Regions from separate parts of the Longimicrobium terrae genome, predicted to be linked through region 2. Evidence: riboswitches for the same ligand, from Rfam matches in the RefSeq annotation. Region 2 holds a riboswitch; the other holds the start of a gene.

Region 1 (7,352 bases), on a different contig from region 2:
CGCCGAGGCCCACGCCGGGCGGCTGGACGTGGACAGCACGGTGGGGCAGGGAACGACATTCACGCTGCGGCTGCCGCTGCACGGCGACGGGGTAACGACGGGCGCGCTGCCCGGGCTGGCGCCGGAACCACGAGGGATGGGAACATCATGGAACTGAACGGCGTTTTCGCCCCGGCCACCACGCCGTTCGATCCGGTGACGGGCGAGGTGGACGTGATCGGGATGCGCGCCAACGTGCGCCGCTGGCTGCGCGCGCCGCTGGCCGGCGTGGTGCTCTTTGGCTCCACCGGCGAGGGCGTGCTGCTGGACGAGGACGAAAAGGTGCGGCTGACCGCCGCCACCCGCGACCTGCTGGACAGCGGGCAGCTGCTGCTGGCCGGCACCGGCGCGGAAAGCACGCGCGCCGCCATCCGGCAGACGCGCGCCGTGGCTGAGGCCGGCGCCGACGCCGTGCTGGTGCAGCCGCCGTCGTTCTACAAGCCGCTCATGACCCCCGCGGCGCTGCGCGACCACTACCGCGCCGTGGCGGACGCGTCGCCGGTGCCCGTAATCCTGTACCAGGTGCCGCCGCGCTTCAGCGGGGTGGAGTTGGAGCCCGGGCTGGTGCACGAACTGGCGCGGCACCCCAACATCACCGGCATCAAGGATTCGTCGGGCGACCAGCGCACGCTGGGCAACCTGGTGGATGCCTGCCGCGGCGGCTGCGACGTGCTGGCCGGCAGCGGCGCTATCCTGTACGCGGCGCTGGAGATGGGCGCGGTGGGCGGCATCCTCGCCGTCGCGCTGCTGATGCCGGAGGAGTGCGCGGAGCTGTGCCGTGCCTTTGCCGAAGAGCGCTTCGCGGACGCCGGGCGGCTGCAGGAGCGGATTGCGCCGCTGCACAAGGTGGTGGTGGGCGAGCTGGGGATTCCGGGGATGAAGGCGGCGCTGGACGCGCTGGGAATGCAGGGCGGCGAGCCGCGGTCGCCCATTCAGGCGCTGCGCAACCGCGACGGGGGCAAGCTGGCCGACGCACTCGCCATCGCCGGCATCCTGCCCAACCCCATCGCCGCCCCGGCTGCCTGAGTCGAGAAGGCGGCCGGCGCGCCTCGCCGGGGATGACGGGCGTTCGGCGCTGGGCGGATCGGGGTTCCGCGTATCATCCCCCCGGCGGCAGTTGATCAACACAAACAGCGTGGGGCCGCGATGAACGCGGCCCCACGCTGTTTTTCATCCACCGAAGCCGGAACTACCTGCGCGGATCCAGGCCGTTGGTGGGCGCGAAGCCGCCGCGGTTGTAGCCGGCGTACCCGCGCTCGTTGGGCCGCTGCTGCCCTGCCTGCGGGATGTAGCGACCCTCACCGCGCGCGCCGGGCGCATGGCCGTAGCCGCGGTCGTACTCGCTGCCGTAGCGCAGGCCCACGCTGTTGCGGTTGTACTGGCCCAGGAAGCGGCTGTCGCCGTGCACGCCGCCGTTTTCCACGTGCCGGTACTGCGCGTCGTACCGCCCGCCGCGCGGCATGCCCTGGGTGCGGGGGCGCTGCACGCGGCCGTGGTGCATGGGGTGATGGTAGATGCCGCCGGCGTCGTAGCTGCCCGGGCCTTCGTCGTAGATGCCGTCGAAGCCGCCGCTGGACTGCAGGTCGCGCTCATGCGCCTGGCGGTACCAGCCGTACGCGCCGTGGCGGTTGTCGGGCGTCATCCGCTGGCCGTGGTACTCGCCGTCGGCCCAGTTGGGGTCCATGGGGTGCGGCTGGCCCCACTGCGGTCCCATGGGATAGCCGCGGTAGTACGGATCGTCATAGTGCCTCATCAGGCCCTCCTCTGGTTCATGCCGTGCGTGATCTTGCCGGCGGTCACCAGCGCAAGAAGCCTTCCCGCTGGCGATCCAGCACGGAGTTGGGGTTGATTCGTATGGGTCCCTTGGATTCGTGCGGGCCTCAGGCCGTGAGGGCCCCTCCCCCGGCCCCTCCCCGTGCAAACTGCGCACGGAGAAGGGAGAACGACAACTCAACCCGATCCGGATGGTGCCGCTCGGCGGAGAGGGCCCCCCTCTCCCCGGCCCCCTCCCCCGCTCCGCGGGAGAAAGGCAGACCTCAGCGTGGGGGCTGAGGGCGATGCGGGTCGGCGGGTGTCGCCCGGCGGTTGAAACCGCGCCTCGAAAGACAGGAAGTCCGCCTCCGCGGACTGCGCCCGCAACCAACATGCTCGTACCCCACGCAGTTGAAGCCCCGAACCGGACGCGCCAGCGGCCGGTGTCGGGGCTTTGCGCTTGTGGAGCGGCGGATTCATCCGCTCAACAGGTGCCCGGCGGCGCAGATCTCGGGACCGCATGCCGAACCCTCCGCCCCGACAACCCTCCCCCAGTCTTTTTTGGGGGAGGGTGGGCGAGTAGTACGAGCCCGGGTGGGGACCGCCCGCGATCTCCCGGTTTTGCACCGCACATCATCCCCGCCTACATTCCCGCCCTTCGCCTCCGCAGCCCCGATCCGCGCGCCGTTCATGCCGCTCAAGCTCGTTCAGGTCGATGCGTTCGCCGACCGCATGTTCTCGGGAAACCCCGCCGCCGTCTGCCTGCTGGACGCGCCCCGCGACGCCGCGTGGATGCAGTCCGTCGCCATCGAGATGAACCTGTCGGAAACGGCGTTCCTGGAGCCGCGCGGCGACGAATGGGGGCTGCGCTGGTTCACCCCCGCCGTCGAAGTGGACCTTTGCGGACACGCCACGCTCGCCAGCGCGCACGTGCTCTGGCAGGACGGCCATCTCCCGGAATCCGCCACCGCGCGCTTCCACACCCGCAGCGGCCTGCTGACCGCGCAACGCGACGGCGAGTGGATCTCCATGGACTTTCCCGCCAAACCCTCGCAGCCCTCGCCCGCCCCGGACGGGCTCGCCGAGGCGCTGGGCGCGGAGCCGGTCGCCATCGTGCGCAGCCACTTCGACTTCGTGGTGGAACTCGAATCGGAGGCCGTGGTGCGCGGCCTGCGGCCGGACCAGGCGCGGCTCGCGGGCGTGGAGGCGCGCGGCGTGATCGTCACCGCGCGGGGGGAGAACGGCGAGTACGACTTCGTATCGCGCTTCTTTGCGCCGCGCGTGGGCGTGCCCGAGGACCCGGTCACCGGCTCCGCGCACTGCGCCCTCGCGCCGTACTGGGCCGCCAGGCTGGGCCGCGAGCGGATGACCGGCTATCAGGCGTCCGCGCGCGGCGGCGTGGTGCGCGTGCGGGTGGAGGGCGACCGCGTGCACCTGGGCGGTCAGGCGATCACCGTGATGCGCGGCGCCCTGGTGGACTGAACGAGGAGGATCGGACGATGAACGACATTTCCAGCCACACAGGCCCTCCGCTCGCCGCCGCCGACGGGACGCGCGACGTGCCGCTTCCCGCCATGACCGTCCGCGAGGTGGCGGGACGGACGCAGGTGTCCAGCGGCGGGCCGTGGGAGGAATCCGTCGGCTACGTGCGCGCGGTGCGCACCGGCCCGCACATCCACGTCGCGGGGACGACGGCGACGGATCCCGAGGGCGAAATCGTCGGGGCGGGCGATGCGTACGGGCAGGCCCGGTACACCTTTCTGAAGATCCGGGCCGCGCTGGAGCTGCTGGGCGCGGGGATGACGGACGTGGTGCGCACGCGCATGTTCGTCACCGACATCGGGCGATGGGAGGAGTTCGGCCGCGCGCACGGGGAGTTCTTTGCGGGCGGCGGCGCCCGGCCCGTGGCGACGATGGTGGAAGTGGCCAGGCTGATCGACCCCGCCATGCTGATTGAAATCGAAGTGGAAGCGTATGTCGTTGCGCAATAACGACATGGGTCATTGCGGCGACTTCATCTGATTCCGTAGCAGGTGTAAGACTCTGGCGTGAGGCGGCGCCTCGTATTATCATGCCCCCCACGCAACTGAACGCCGTGTACGCGCCGCCCCCGTGCCTGCGGGAAGCCGTCGCGCGTTCGTATCCGCAACATGCACCCGGAGCGTCAGTTACACCCGCCGCAGTTCGCAGGCACGTCAGGCAGTTTCCGTTCGATTTCCCGGCCGCATCCGCATCCGGGGACCTCACCGAAAACGGCAAACCCGTCGAAAGCCGGGGACGCAAAGCCACGAGGCTACCGCGCGCGCTCCACGCGCCGCTACGCCAGTCGGGCCGCCGACGAGATCACGCAATGAAATCCTCGCTCTTCCCCGCCGTGCGCGTCGCCGCCACGGCACTGGCCCTCGTTGTCCTCGCGCTTCCCGCGAAGGCACAGGCGCCCACCGCCTCCATGTTTTCCGCCAGCGCCGGCCTCCTGAGCCCCCGGGGCCGCACCGCCGAGGCCGGACGCATGATGGTGCCCGTGCAGGGCATCACCCGCGAGCAGCTTCACGACACGTACACGCAGTCGCGCTCGCAGGGCCGCACCCATCACGCCATCGACATCCATGCGCCGCGCGGCACGCCGGTGATGGCCGTGGCCGAGGGCACCATCCGCAAGCTGCACATCAGCGGGCTGGGCGGCACCACCATCTACCTGATGGACGACGACGGCCGCACCCGCTACTACTACGCGCACCTGGACAGCTACGCGCAGGGGCTTCACGAGGGGCAGCGCGTGCAGCGCGGCGAGGTGATCGGGTACGTGGGCGATACGGGGAACGCGCAGCCGGGCGACTGCCACCTGCACTTTTCCGTGGCCATTCTGCAGAACCCGTCGCGCTGGTGGGACGGCGAGAACCTGAATCCGTACGACCTGCTCAAGCCCGTCGGCCGCTGAGCGTTGCCGGTTGATGAAAGCGCCCCGCCCGCATTGCCGGGCGGGGCGCTCGTGCGTCGTGGATGAACGGCGGCCCGCCGCGTGCAAAAGGTCCGCACAACCCTGGAGCGAGGAGACGCATGCGGCGGCTGGTGCTGTTCGACATCGATGGAACCCTGCTGAACGCCGGCGGTGCCGGCAAGCGCGCCGTGACGCGCGCGCTGCGCGAGGTGTACGGCGAAACGGGGCAGGTGGAGCGCTACAACATGGCCGGGCGCACCGATCCGCAGATCCTGCGCGAGGTGCTGGGGCAGGCCGGGCTGGACCGCGCGCGCATCGACGCGGGGATGGACGCGTTCTGGGACGTGTACATCCGCGTGCTGCGCGATACGCTGGATCCCGCCACCGTGCATGCGCTTCCCGGCGCGGCGGCGCTGGTGGACCGCGTGGAGTCGGAGAACGACACCGTGCTCGGCCTGCTGACGGGAAACGTGCTGGAAGGCGCGCGCATCAAGGTGGACGCGGCGGGGCTGGGCTTTGACCGCTTTCAGGTGGGCGCGTACGGATCGGACCACGGCGACCGCGCGGAGCTCCCCGCCGTCGCCGTCCGCCGGGCCAGGGATCGCACGGGCGTGGAGTTCTCGCGCAAGCAGATCGTCATCATCGGCGACACGCCGTTCGACATCAGCTGCGGCGAGGCGCTGGGCGTGCGGACCATCGCCACGGCCACGGGAACGTACAGCCGGGATGAGCTCGCCGAATGCCATCCGGATCATCTGTTCGCGGATCTGGCGGATACGGAGGCGGTGTGGAGGGCGATCGTGGATTGAGGGAAGTACGAAAGTGCGGAGGTACGAAAGTACGGAAGTACGAGAGTGCCCAGTGCTCAGGGTCTGGGGCCAGTGATGCACGTCGGGGTGCAAGCCCGAACCGCGTGAGCGACTGACGTTGCCGCTACAACGCGGGTGAAGCCTCCACGATACTGCTGTGAGCTTCACCCGCATTGAATCCGGAAAAGAAAGCCGGAGTCTGCGCTCGCGCTGAGGTCTCCCTTTCTCCCGCGGAGCGGGGGAGAGGGCCGGGGAGAGGGGGCTCTCTCCGACCGCGCGGCACCGTCCGGGACCAAGCTGAGTTGCAGTCCTCCCCTCTCCGTGCGGCAGTTTGCACGGGGAGGGGCCGGGGGAGGGGCCTCCCGGCCCGGCGCCGGGCGAGCATCCGTGACCGCGAGTGGTGGCTTCCGGGTCCTCGCGGTGTCGAACCGGATCGCGCAGATTGCACGGGCGGCTCCGGTCCGGTGCAGACGCGAAGGGCGCGCATTACTTTCCTCGCTCCAACCCCGCTCCATCCATCCAATCCATCCCTGGATCACCCGTGAAACCTCGCTTCACACTCCTGGCCGCCGCGCTTGCCGCGGGGTCGCTTTCCGCCTGCGCCGTGGCGCGTGGTGCGCCGGCGGACAATCCCCGCCTGGCGCAGCTGTACGAGCAGGACCAGGCGGACCGCACGGGTACGACGGTGCTGGGCCCCGAGGTGGACCGCCGTGACGCCGAGCGGCGGCGGGAAGCGCGCGCCCTGCTGGATTCGTCGAGGGTGCGCACCGCGGCGGACCACTACCACGCCGCCATGGTCTTTCAGCACGGGTCCGATTCCACAGACTTCCGCCTGGCGCACGAGCTTGCCAAGCGCGGTGAGGAGATGGGAAACGACCGGGCGCGGTGGCTGGCCGCCGCCTCGCTGGACCGCTGGCTGCTCAGCACTGGCCAGCCGCAGCGCTACGGCACGCAGTACCTGGAGCAGGGCGGCAGAACGTACCTGCAGCCCATCGACAGCACGGCGGTGACGGATGAGGAACGGCGCCGCGCCGGGGTGGAGACGCTGGACGGCATCCGCGCCCGGCTCGCGCGGGTGAACGGGACGGCGGAAGGCTCACTCGCCCCGCCCCCCGCCCGCGCGGAAGCGGATGAAGGCCCGCGCGTGGAACTGGTGGGGACGGTGGCGGATCTCGCCCGGCAGGTGCGCTACCCGGAGGCGGCGCGCGCGGCGGGAATCACCGGCCGCGTCCGCGTGCAGCTTACCGTGCAGCCGGACGGCACGGTGGGCGAGATCTTTGTCGTGGACGGGCTGGGGCACGGGGTGGACGAGGAGGTTCTGCGCGTGATGCGCGCCGCCCGCTTCACCAACCTCACCGGCGAGCCCCATGAGATCCGCATGGTCATCCCCGTGGCGCCCTGACCTGATCGAGATCAGCCGGGCGCTGGCGCAAAACGAACGAGAGGGCTCCCGCGCGGATTGCACGGGAGCCCTCTTTCATCGGTCAGGCGCGGGGCCGGCGGTCATTCCTCGCCGTCGTCCTCTTCCTCGTCGCCCGCTTCGTCTTCGTCGCCGTCATCCACCTCCGCGGCGAAGTCGCCCGGGCCGCCGGCGACCGCCAGCACCCAGGACGGCGGCGTGCGGCCGTGGCGCACGAACAGGCCGCGGAACAGCTCGGCGGCTTCGCGCACGGCCTGCTTGCGCCCGTCGTCCAGGCCCCAGAGCAGCAGTTCCAGCACGGCGGCCGCCTCCGCGGGCGGGAGCGCGTCGTCCGGGCGGCCGGCCAGCCCCTCGCGCAGGTCGCGGGCGTAGAAGCGCTTCCAGAGCCGCAGAT
Region 2 (7,352 bases):
CGGCCCGCCCACGAAGGTGCTTCCACAGTTCAGGTAGCGCGACAGCCGCACGCCGCCCAGTTCGTGCCGCGCGCGCATGTAGCGCCTGCCGAACAGCTGTTCATCGGCGTTCAGCACCTGCGCCGAGGGAATGCCGAGCTGTTCGTAGATGCCGGGAAGCGCGGCCAGGCCGGCGTCGGAGCCCATGCGCACGAAGCGCGGACGGTCAAAGGTGTTGCGCGTGAGTTCCAGGTCGCGCACCCCGCGGGCGGTGTGCAGGCGCACCACGGAGCGGATTTCATCGGGGGGGACCGAGACGGTGGACCGCATTGCCGTGCAGCCGCTCAGGCAGGCGAGCGCCGCAAACGTCAGGTAGCGCATGGGCACCTCGGGGGGCTTGTGGAAGGCGGACGCCTCCGCCGGGTTCCGGGCACGGGACGCGTCCGGAAGAAGTGATGGGTCCAGCGCCGCATCCCCGGGACACGGTGGCGGAGAAGGAGTGTGCACGGCGCCATGGCGGTGCCGCGGGATTTACGGAATACAACGTTCATCCACCCCTGCTTCTGCCACCTTCCCCGCGCCGCAAATCGCGGTCCGTTCTGCGGGGGGGAGAACGGCGCCCGGTTCCCGTGCGGGTTGCCGGGACGGACGCGCGCGTCTACGATCCCCGCTCCGGCGCCCGCCGCCCGCTTACGACGCTTTCGCTGCGCATGGCTGAATCCGCATCGTCCTCCCAGTTCCCGTCGCCGCCGCGAACCACGCCGGGGCCCCGGCTGGACCCCGAGCGCATCACCCAGACGGTGCGCGCGCTGGGCGACCGCATCGAGGAGCGCTTTCCTGGCAGCGGGCTGGGCCGGCTCGCGCGCGAGATCCTGGGCATGGCGGGCCGCACGGTGGACACCATTCAGTGGGTGCGCCGGCCGGTGCTGGGCGTTCGCGTGGCGGTGGGCGGGGTGCTGCTGGTGCTGGCTGCGCTTCTGGCGGGGATCGCGATGCGCGTGGATCTGCGTGCGCGCGGGATGTCGCTGCCGGAACTGCTGCAGGTGGCCGAAGCCGCCATCAACGACGTGGTTCTGCTCGGACTCGCCGTCCTCTTTCTGCTGACGATGGAAAGCAGGCTCAAGCGCCGCCGCGCCCTGTCAGCGCTGCGCGAGCTTCGCGCCGTGGCGCACATCGTGGACATGCACCAGCTGACCAAGGACCCGGACCGGCACAGCGGCAGCTCCATCGGCGGCGACACGCCATCGTCGCCGCGGCGCGAGCTGAACCGGTACGAACTGGCCCGCTACCTGGACTACTGCAGCGAACTGCTGGCGCTGAACAGCAAGCTGGCCGCGCTGTACGCGCAGACGCTGGACGACCCCGTGGTGCTGGCCGCCGTGGACGAGGTGGAGGCGCTCACCACGGGGCTGAGCGGCAAGATCTGGCAGAAGCTCGTCATCCTGAGCCGCACCCCACCCTGAGCACGGGTGCGCCGCGGCTCGGCAGATGGATGGCTCGGCGGCTCCGGCGGGAGGAGCCGGATGCTCACACCGCATGTGGAGAAACGGCCCGCAGTTCGTCTCTCGCCGTCGAACCCCGCCCGGAGGCGACATCGTGAGGGAGCGTGCGCCGGCCTCTCCGCCGCGCCGAGGTCATGCGCGGCCGAAGGATCTACCATCCGCCGAGCCAACGTCGCGGGTCCCACGCCCGTTCTCGCGGGGAAAGTAGATCCTTCGTCGGCGCCAAATTGTGGGGTGGAGGCAGGTACCTGCGGCGCCTTCTCAGGATGACGCCTTGAGGCGTGAGCCGTCCTTGGGGCTGATCTGAGCCAGATCGACTGGGCTTCTCGACACCTTCTCAGGATGATGCCTTGCGGCGCGAGCCGTCCGTTGGGCCAAGCTGAGCCAGGAAGCCGGGGCTTCTCAACGCCTTCTCACGGCGGCACGCTCGCGCTCGGCAGAGGGGGACGCATCCCCGTGCCCGCACCCATGCGGGTGGAAGCGCAAGATGTTTCTCAGGATGCACTTGCCCGGCCGGAAGGAGGTAAGCCCGGCGGGCAATCAACAAGCTTGCGTTCTGAATCAGGTAAACTATATTGGCCGCACTGATACCCGGGGTTGTTGCAGCAATTCAGGTCCTTCCTGTACTGCCTCCCATTTCATCTATCCCGAAACGGCACCCCGGTCGCGAGGCCGGTCCGCAAAGCTAGGGGTCTCCCGCGCGAGACAGCCCGGCCGCCGAAGGAGAGCATCACCACGCTCCCCCTACGGCTCATGCTTCGTCTCTCCTCCACACATCGTCTGGTAGTCCCCGCGGTGCTTCTGCTCGCGGCCGCCTGTACCAGCGACGCCGTCGCTCCCTCCGCGCGCGCCGGGCAGGGCGCGGACCCGGTGCTCGCCCGCGGGCTTCGCGCCGGCAAGTACAGCGACACCGGCGTACGCCACGCCACCGGACGCTCCGGCAGCGCCACCCTGGCCGGCCGCGCGCTCCTGGGGGCCGACGGCGTCACCACGCTCACCGTCACCACCGGCAGCCTGGAGAACCTTTCCGTGGCACCGGGCGAGCTGAGCAAGGTGCAGATCAAGGCCACCGGCCCCAACGGTGAGCGCCTCTTCACCAACAACTACCAGCGTCCCTCCTCCACCGGCCTGGCCACCTTCAGCTTCCGCGGCCTTCCGCGCGGAACGCGGCTGCAGGTGCAGGCCAACGTGCGCGGCATCGACGGCAAGCGCACTGACGTGGTGACCATTACCGAAACGGTTTCGCGGGGCGCCGCGCTCTCGGTGGACCTGAACCTTCCCGCCCAGGTGCTGGTCGGCGTGCCCACGGTGATCACGGCCACGGTGCGCGAACTGAACGGCGACGCGGGCTCCTACACCGGCTGCTCGCTGTACGTGAACGGCCTCAAGGTGGACAGCGCGCCCAACGTGTGGGTGGACGCGGGCGACGCGGTCTCCTGCGCCTTCACCTACACCTTTCTGCAGGCCGGCGAGCCGAGCGTGGAAGTGCGCCTGGACGGCGGGCAGACGGCCGGCGGCGGTTCCGAGGTGGTGGAAGTGGTGCAGCCCAACGTGCTGGCCGCGGCCCGCGCCACGTTCGAGGAGCGCCAGGTCAAGACGACCACGCGCTTCGACTACACCTGGCGTGACGCCGGCGGCTCGCACCAGGAGTACGAGTCGGGCGTCACCGAGGGCCCGCGCGAGCAGACGCTGTCGCTCGTGGGCACGCTGCCCCGCGCCACCAGCTTTCCGCTGGCCCGCGTGGCGCTGGACGTCCGCTCCGGCGCGGCGACCTGGCAGACCACGGAATGGGGCTCGCTGAACGCCACGGCCGATGCCACCGGCCGCCTGTGCACCGACCAGCTCGTTACCGAGCAGGGCGGCCACCTGTACCTGTGCAGCACGGGCGCGGGCGGCACGGGAATCACCACCTTCGGCTACACGCGCTTTTCCGGCACGGTGACGTACCACTCGGTGGGCTTCTCGCGAAAGTGGGACAACGTCACCGCGCAGGAAACGTACTGGACGTGGAACGACGAGTACGAGACGTACGGCGCCGGCGGCCAGCACCGCCCGGTGGCGGGAACCATCTCGGTGCAGCTGCGCTTCGCCGACGCCATCGGCGAGTTCTCGGTGAACCCGGTCATCACCGTGAGCGCCTTTGACCGCATCGTGAGCTCGGTGCCGCGGACGTGCGTCAACGACAGCCCGTACTGGCTCAACGGCGGGCTGCGTACCGAGTGCCGTTCCAGCGAAGTTCGCGAGTACGGGTGGAGCGGCGCGGGCGAAGGCTGATCCCGCCCGTCCCTGGTGGATGAACAGGACCCCGGACGCCATCGCGCGTCCGGGGTTCTTTCGTTCCGCCCCCGTCGCGCGCACGGAAGCCGGATGATAGGTTGGCGGCTCCTGAACGCCTTGGACCGCACGGAGCACGGGTGCAGATGACGGATACGGAAGCGCTGAAGCGGCGGGCCGCCGAGCGCGCGGCGGAGTGGATCCGCGACGGGATGACGGTGGGGCTGGGAACGGGCTCCACGGTGCGCCACCTGCTGGACGTGATCGCGGAGCGCCGCGCTGCCGGCGAGTGGGCGGGCATCGTGGGCGTGCCCACGTCGGAAGACACGACGGCGCGGGCCCGTCGGCTGGGCATTCCGCTGGCCACGCTGGACGAGCGCCCGCGCGTGGACCTGACCATCGACGGCGCGGACGAGGTGGATCCCCAGCTGCGGCTCATCAAGGGGCTGGGCGCGGCGCTGCTGCGGGAAAAGATCGTCGCCGCCGCGTCCGCCGAGTTGGTGATCGTGGCGGATGACACCAAGGTGGTGCAGCGGCTGGGGACGCGCGCGCCGCTTCCGGTGGAGGTGGATCCGTTCGGCGCCGCCATCCAGGTGGACTTCCTGCGCGGCCTGGGCGCCGAGCCCGTCCTTCGCGAGCGGGACGGCGCGCCCGTGGTGACGGACGGCGGCGGGCGCATCTACGACTGCCGCTTCGCCGGCGGCATCGCCGACCCGGAGGCGCTGGAGCGCGCGCTGCTCATGCGGCCCGGCATTCTGGAGTGCGGGCTGTTTCTGGGGATGGCGACGGCGGTGGTGATCGCGGGCGCGGACGGTGTGAGCGTGCGCACGCGGGAGGACGCGCGATGAGCGCCATCAAGATCGCGCCCTCCATCCTGTCCGCGGACTTCGGGCGGCTGGCGGAGCAGATTCAGGAAGCGGAGCGGGGCGGGGCGGACTGGATTCACGTGGACGTGATGGACGGGCACTTCGTCCCCAACATCACCATCGGGCCGCTGATCGCGGCGGTCGCGCGCAAGGCCACGTCGCTCCCCATCGACGTGCATCTGATGATTGAAAAGCCGGAGCGCTACCTGTCCGCCTTTGCCGACGCGGGCGCGGACTACCTGACCGTGCACGTGGAAACGTCGCCGCACCTGCACCGCACCGTTCAGCAGATCCGCGAACTGGGCGTGCATCCCGGCGTAACGCTGAACCCCGCCACGCCGCTGGAGTCCATCTCCGAAATCCTGGTGGACGTGGACCTGGTGCTGGTGATGTCGGTGAACCCGGGCTTCGGCGGGCAGTCGTACATCCCCGGCAGCACGGAGCGGATCCGCCGCATCCGCGCGATGCTGGACGAGCGGGGGCTGTCGCACGTGGAGCTGGAAGTGGATGGCGGGGTCGCGCCGCCCACGATCGCGCAGGTGAAGTCCGCGGGCGCGAGCGTGGTGGTGGCCGGGTCCGCCGTCTACAACGCCAAGGCTTCCGTGGCGGACAACCTCCGCGCGCTCCGCCAGGCTGCCGGCGAGAGCTGACTCCGTAAACTGCCCTCACGCGGAGGTCGCGGAGGTCGCGGGGGACGCGGAGGTCGCGGGGAACGGAAAAGAAGGGAATTACACAGAGTTAACAGAGTCAACAGTGAAACAGAGGGTTTGATGTTCGGAGAGTCCGGATCGACCCTCGTTCTTCCGTACTGTTAACTCTGTTAACTCTGTTGACTCTGTGTGAGCCCGCTTTCCTTCTTCCCCCGCCGGTCCGTTGTCCCCGTGACCTCCGCGTCCTCCGCGACCCCCGCGTGAGATTCAGTTGACGGACTCGGCCGAGAACGTGGATCATTCGCCTGCGACGAATTATCTTGCGGGACGAGAATTGCCGCCTGGGTGGTGAAATCGGCAAACACAGGGCACTTAAAATGCCCCGGCGAAAGCCTTACGGGTTCGAGTCCCGTCCCAGGCATCCGGTGTCGCGCCCCGCGGTTCCCAGCGAGCCGCGGGGCGCGTCGCGTGCGTGTACAACTGGTTCGCACCTTGCGCCGGGGGCCGCGCGGGGGCAGCATTGGATTCTGCCGGAACACTCGCAACGGGGGAGCACGACGCGGTGGATGACGAGACGTTGGATGGAATGCCCGTGGACAGCGCCGAGGAACTCGAGGCGCTGATCACCGAAGCGCAGTCGCTGGGCGAGCAGGAACGCTGGCCCGAGGCGCACGAGATGCTCGTAAACGAGCTGGACCGGCACCCGGAGAACGCCCTTCTGCTCTGCTGGGTGGGTCTCGCCGCGCAGCGTCTGGGGGAGGAAGCCGAGGCGTACGACATGTTCCGCCGCACCCTCGCGCTCAGCCCCACCGACCCGTTTATCCTGGCGGCGGCCGGCACGGGCGTGGCCGCGCTGGACGATCCCTCCGCGGAGTCCGCCCTGCGGCTGGCCGCGTTGACGGCGCCGGACTTTCCTTTCGCGCGGCTTGCGTACGGCTCGTATCTGTCGCGCGAAGGACTGTACACCGAGGCGATCTCGGAGCTGGAGGCCGCCCGCACCCTCGCGCCGGAAGACGCCGGCGTGCAGGCCGAACTGGGGATTGCGTACCTGCTGGCCGGCCGCCCCGCACCCGGGCTGGACGCGCTGGAAGAAGCGCTCTCGCTGACCTCGGACGACAGCTGGCTGCGCGGCCTGTTCGGCCTGGCGCTGGTGGATGCGGGGCGCGGCGAAGAAGGCGCGGAGCAGCTTCACCAGTCGGCGGAGGAGCGGGTGGAAGACGTGGAGGTGCAACTGCTGGCCGCGCTGGCCATGGGCGCGCAGGGGTGGGAAGACCCCGCGTGGGAAGCATTCGCGCGCGCCGAGGCCGCGGCCGACAGCAGCGACGGCGCCCTTCTTTCCGAGGTGGAAGACTGCCTGAACGCCGGCCCCGAAGCCTCCGAAGAGTTTCTGCGCACGGACCTGGGCCCGCCGCTGCTGCGCGAGCGGCTGCTGCAGCGGGCCTGACGTGAGCCATCCCCCGGACCCGGACGATACCGTCGCGTATGGGCGCGACCCCGTGCGCCCCGATCCCGCGCCTTCCGATCCGGTGCGGCCCGACCCCGTGCGGCCCGGCCCCGTGCAGCCGGACGGCGTGTCGTCGGGGCACGCGCGCGCGGCCGCAAAGAAGGAGCGGCCCGTGCGCAAGCGGGCGCCGCTTCCCGTGCGCATCGTCCGCCGGCTGGTCCAGCTCTGCCTTTTCGTGGTGGCGTGCTGGGCGCTTACCGTCGCCGCCATCCACGTCTACGGACGGCGCAACGAGGCGCGCAAGGTAGACGCGATCGTCGTCCTGGGCGCCGCGCAGTACGACGGGCGTCCGTCGCCGGTGCTGCGCGCGCGGCTGGACCACGCCATCTCCCTGTACAAGCGGGGCCTCGCGCCGCGCTTGATCATGACCGGCGGGCAGGCGCCGGGCGACACGGTGAGCGAGGCGGAGGTCGGCCGCCGCTACGCCGCGCGGCAGGGCGTGCCCCGGCGCGACATCCTCATCGAAAACACGGGAATGACCACGGTGGAATCCATGTCCTCCGTGGCCTCCATGATGAAGACGCGCCAGCTCAAGACGGCCGTCATGGTGAGCGATCCCTTTCACATGCTGCGCCTC

What was found. A riboswitch is a leader RNA that binds a small molecule or an ion and turns the genes downstream of it on or off. The one in region 2 is predicted to bind cyclic di-GMP.
Region 1: linked by a shared signal. The riboswitch ahead of HNQ61_RS10190 (M23 family metallopeptidase) and the one ahead of HNQ61_RS21230 (hypothetical protein) in region 2 are both predicted to bind cyclic di-GMP.

The regions. Positions count from the first base shown of each region.
Region 1 is NZ_JACHIA010000005.1:1,727-9,078, forward strand. It holds gene HNQ61_RS10165 (sensor histidine kinase) at 1-157, shown strand, start outside; gene HNQ61_RS10170 (dihydrodipicolinate synthase family protein) at 148-1,065, shown strand; gene HNQ61_RS10175 (hypothetical protein) at 1,229-1,792, opposite strand; gene HNQ61_RS10180 (PhzF family phenazine biosynthesis protein) at 2,482-3,273, shown strand; gene HNQ61_RS10185 (RidA family protein) at 3,366-3,782, shown strand; cyclic di-GMP riboswitch class I at 4,036-4,130, shown strand; gene HNQ61_RS10190 (M23 family metallopeptidase) at 4,142-4,729, shown strand; gene HNQ61_RS10195 (HAD family hydrolase) at 4,849-5,538, shown strand; gene HNQ61_RS29550 (TonB family protein) at 6,080-6,940, shown strand; gene HNQ61_RS10205 (hypothetical protein) at 7,042-7,352, opposite strand, start outside.
Region 2 is NZ_JACHIA010000017.1:66,880-74,231, forward strand. It holds gene HNQ61_RS21220 (hypothetical protein) at 1-360, opposite strand, end outside; gene HNQ61_RS21225 (hypothetical protein) at 690-1,442, shown strand; cyclic di-GMP riboswitch class I at 2,126-2,203, shown strand; gene HNQ61_RS21230 (hypothetical protein) at 2,235-3,755, shown strand; gene rpiA (ribose-5-phosphate isomerase RpiA) at 3,902-4,603, shown strand; gene rpe (ribulose-phosphate 3-epimerase) at 4,600-5,271, shown strand; tRNA gene HNQ61_RS21245 (tRNA-Leu) at 5,611-5,692, shown strand; gene HNQ61_RS21250 (tetratricopeptide repeat protein) at 5,834-6,715, shown strand; gene HNQ61_RS28900 (ElyC/SanA/YdcF family protein) at 6,717-7,352, shown strand, end outside.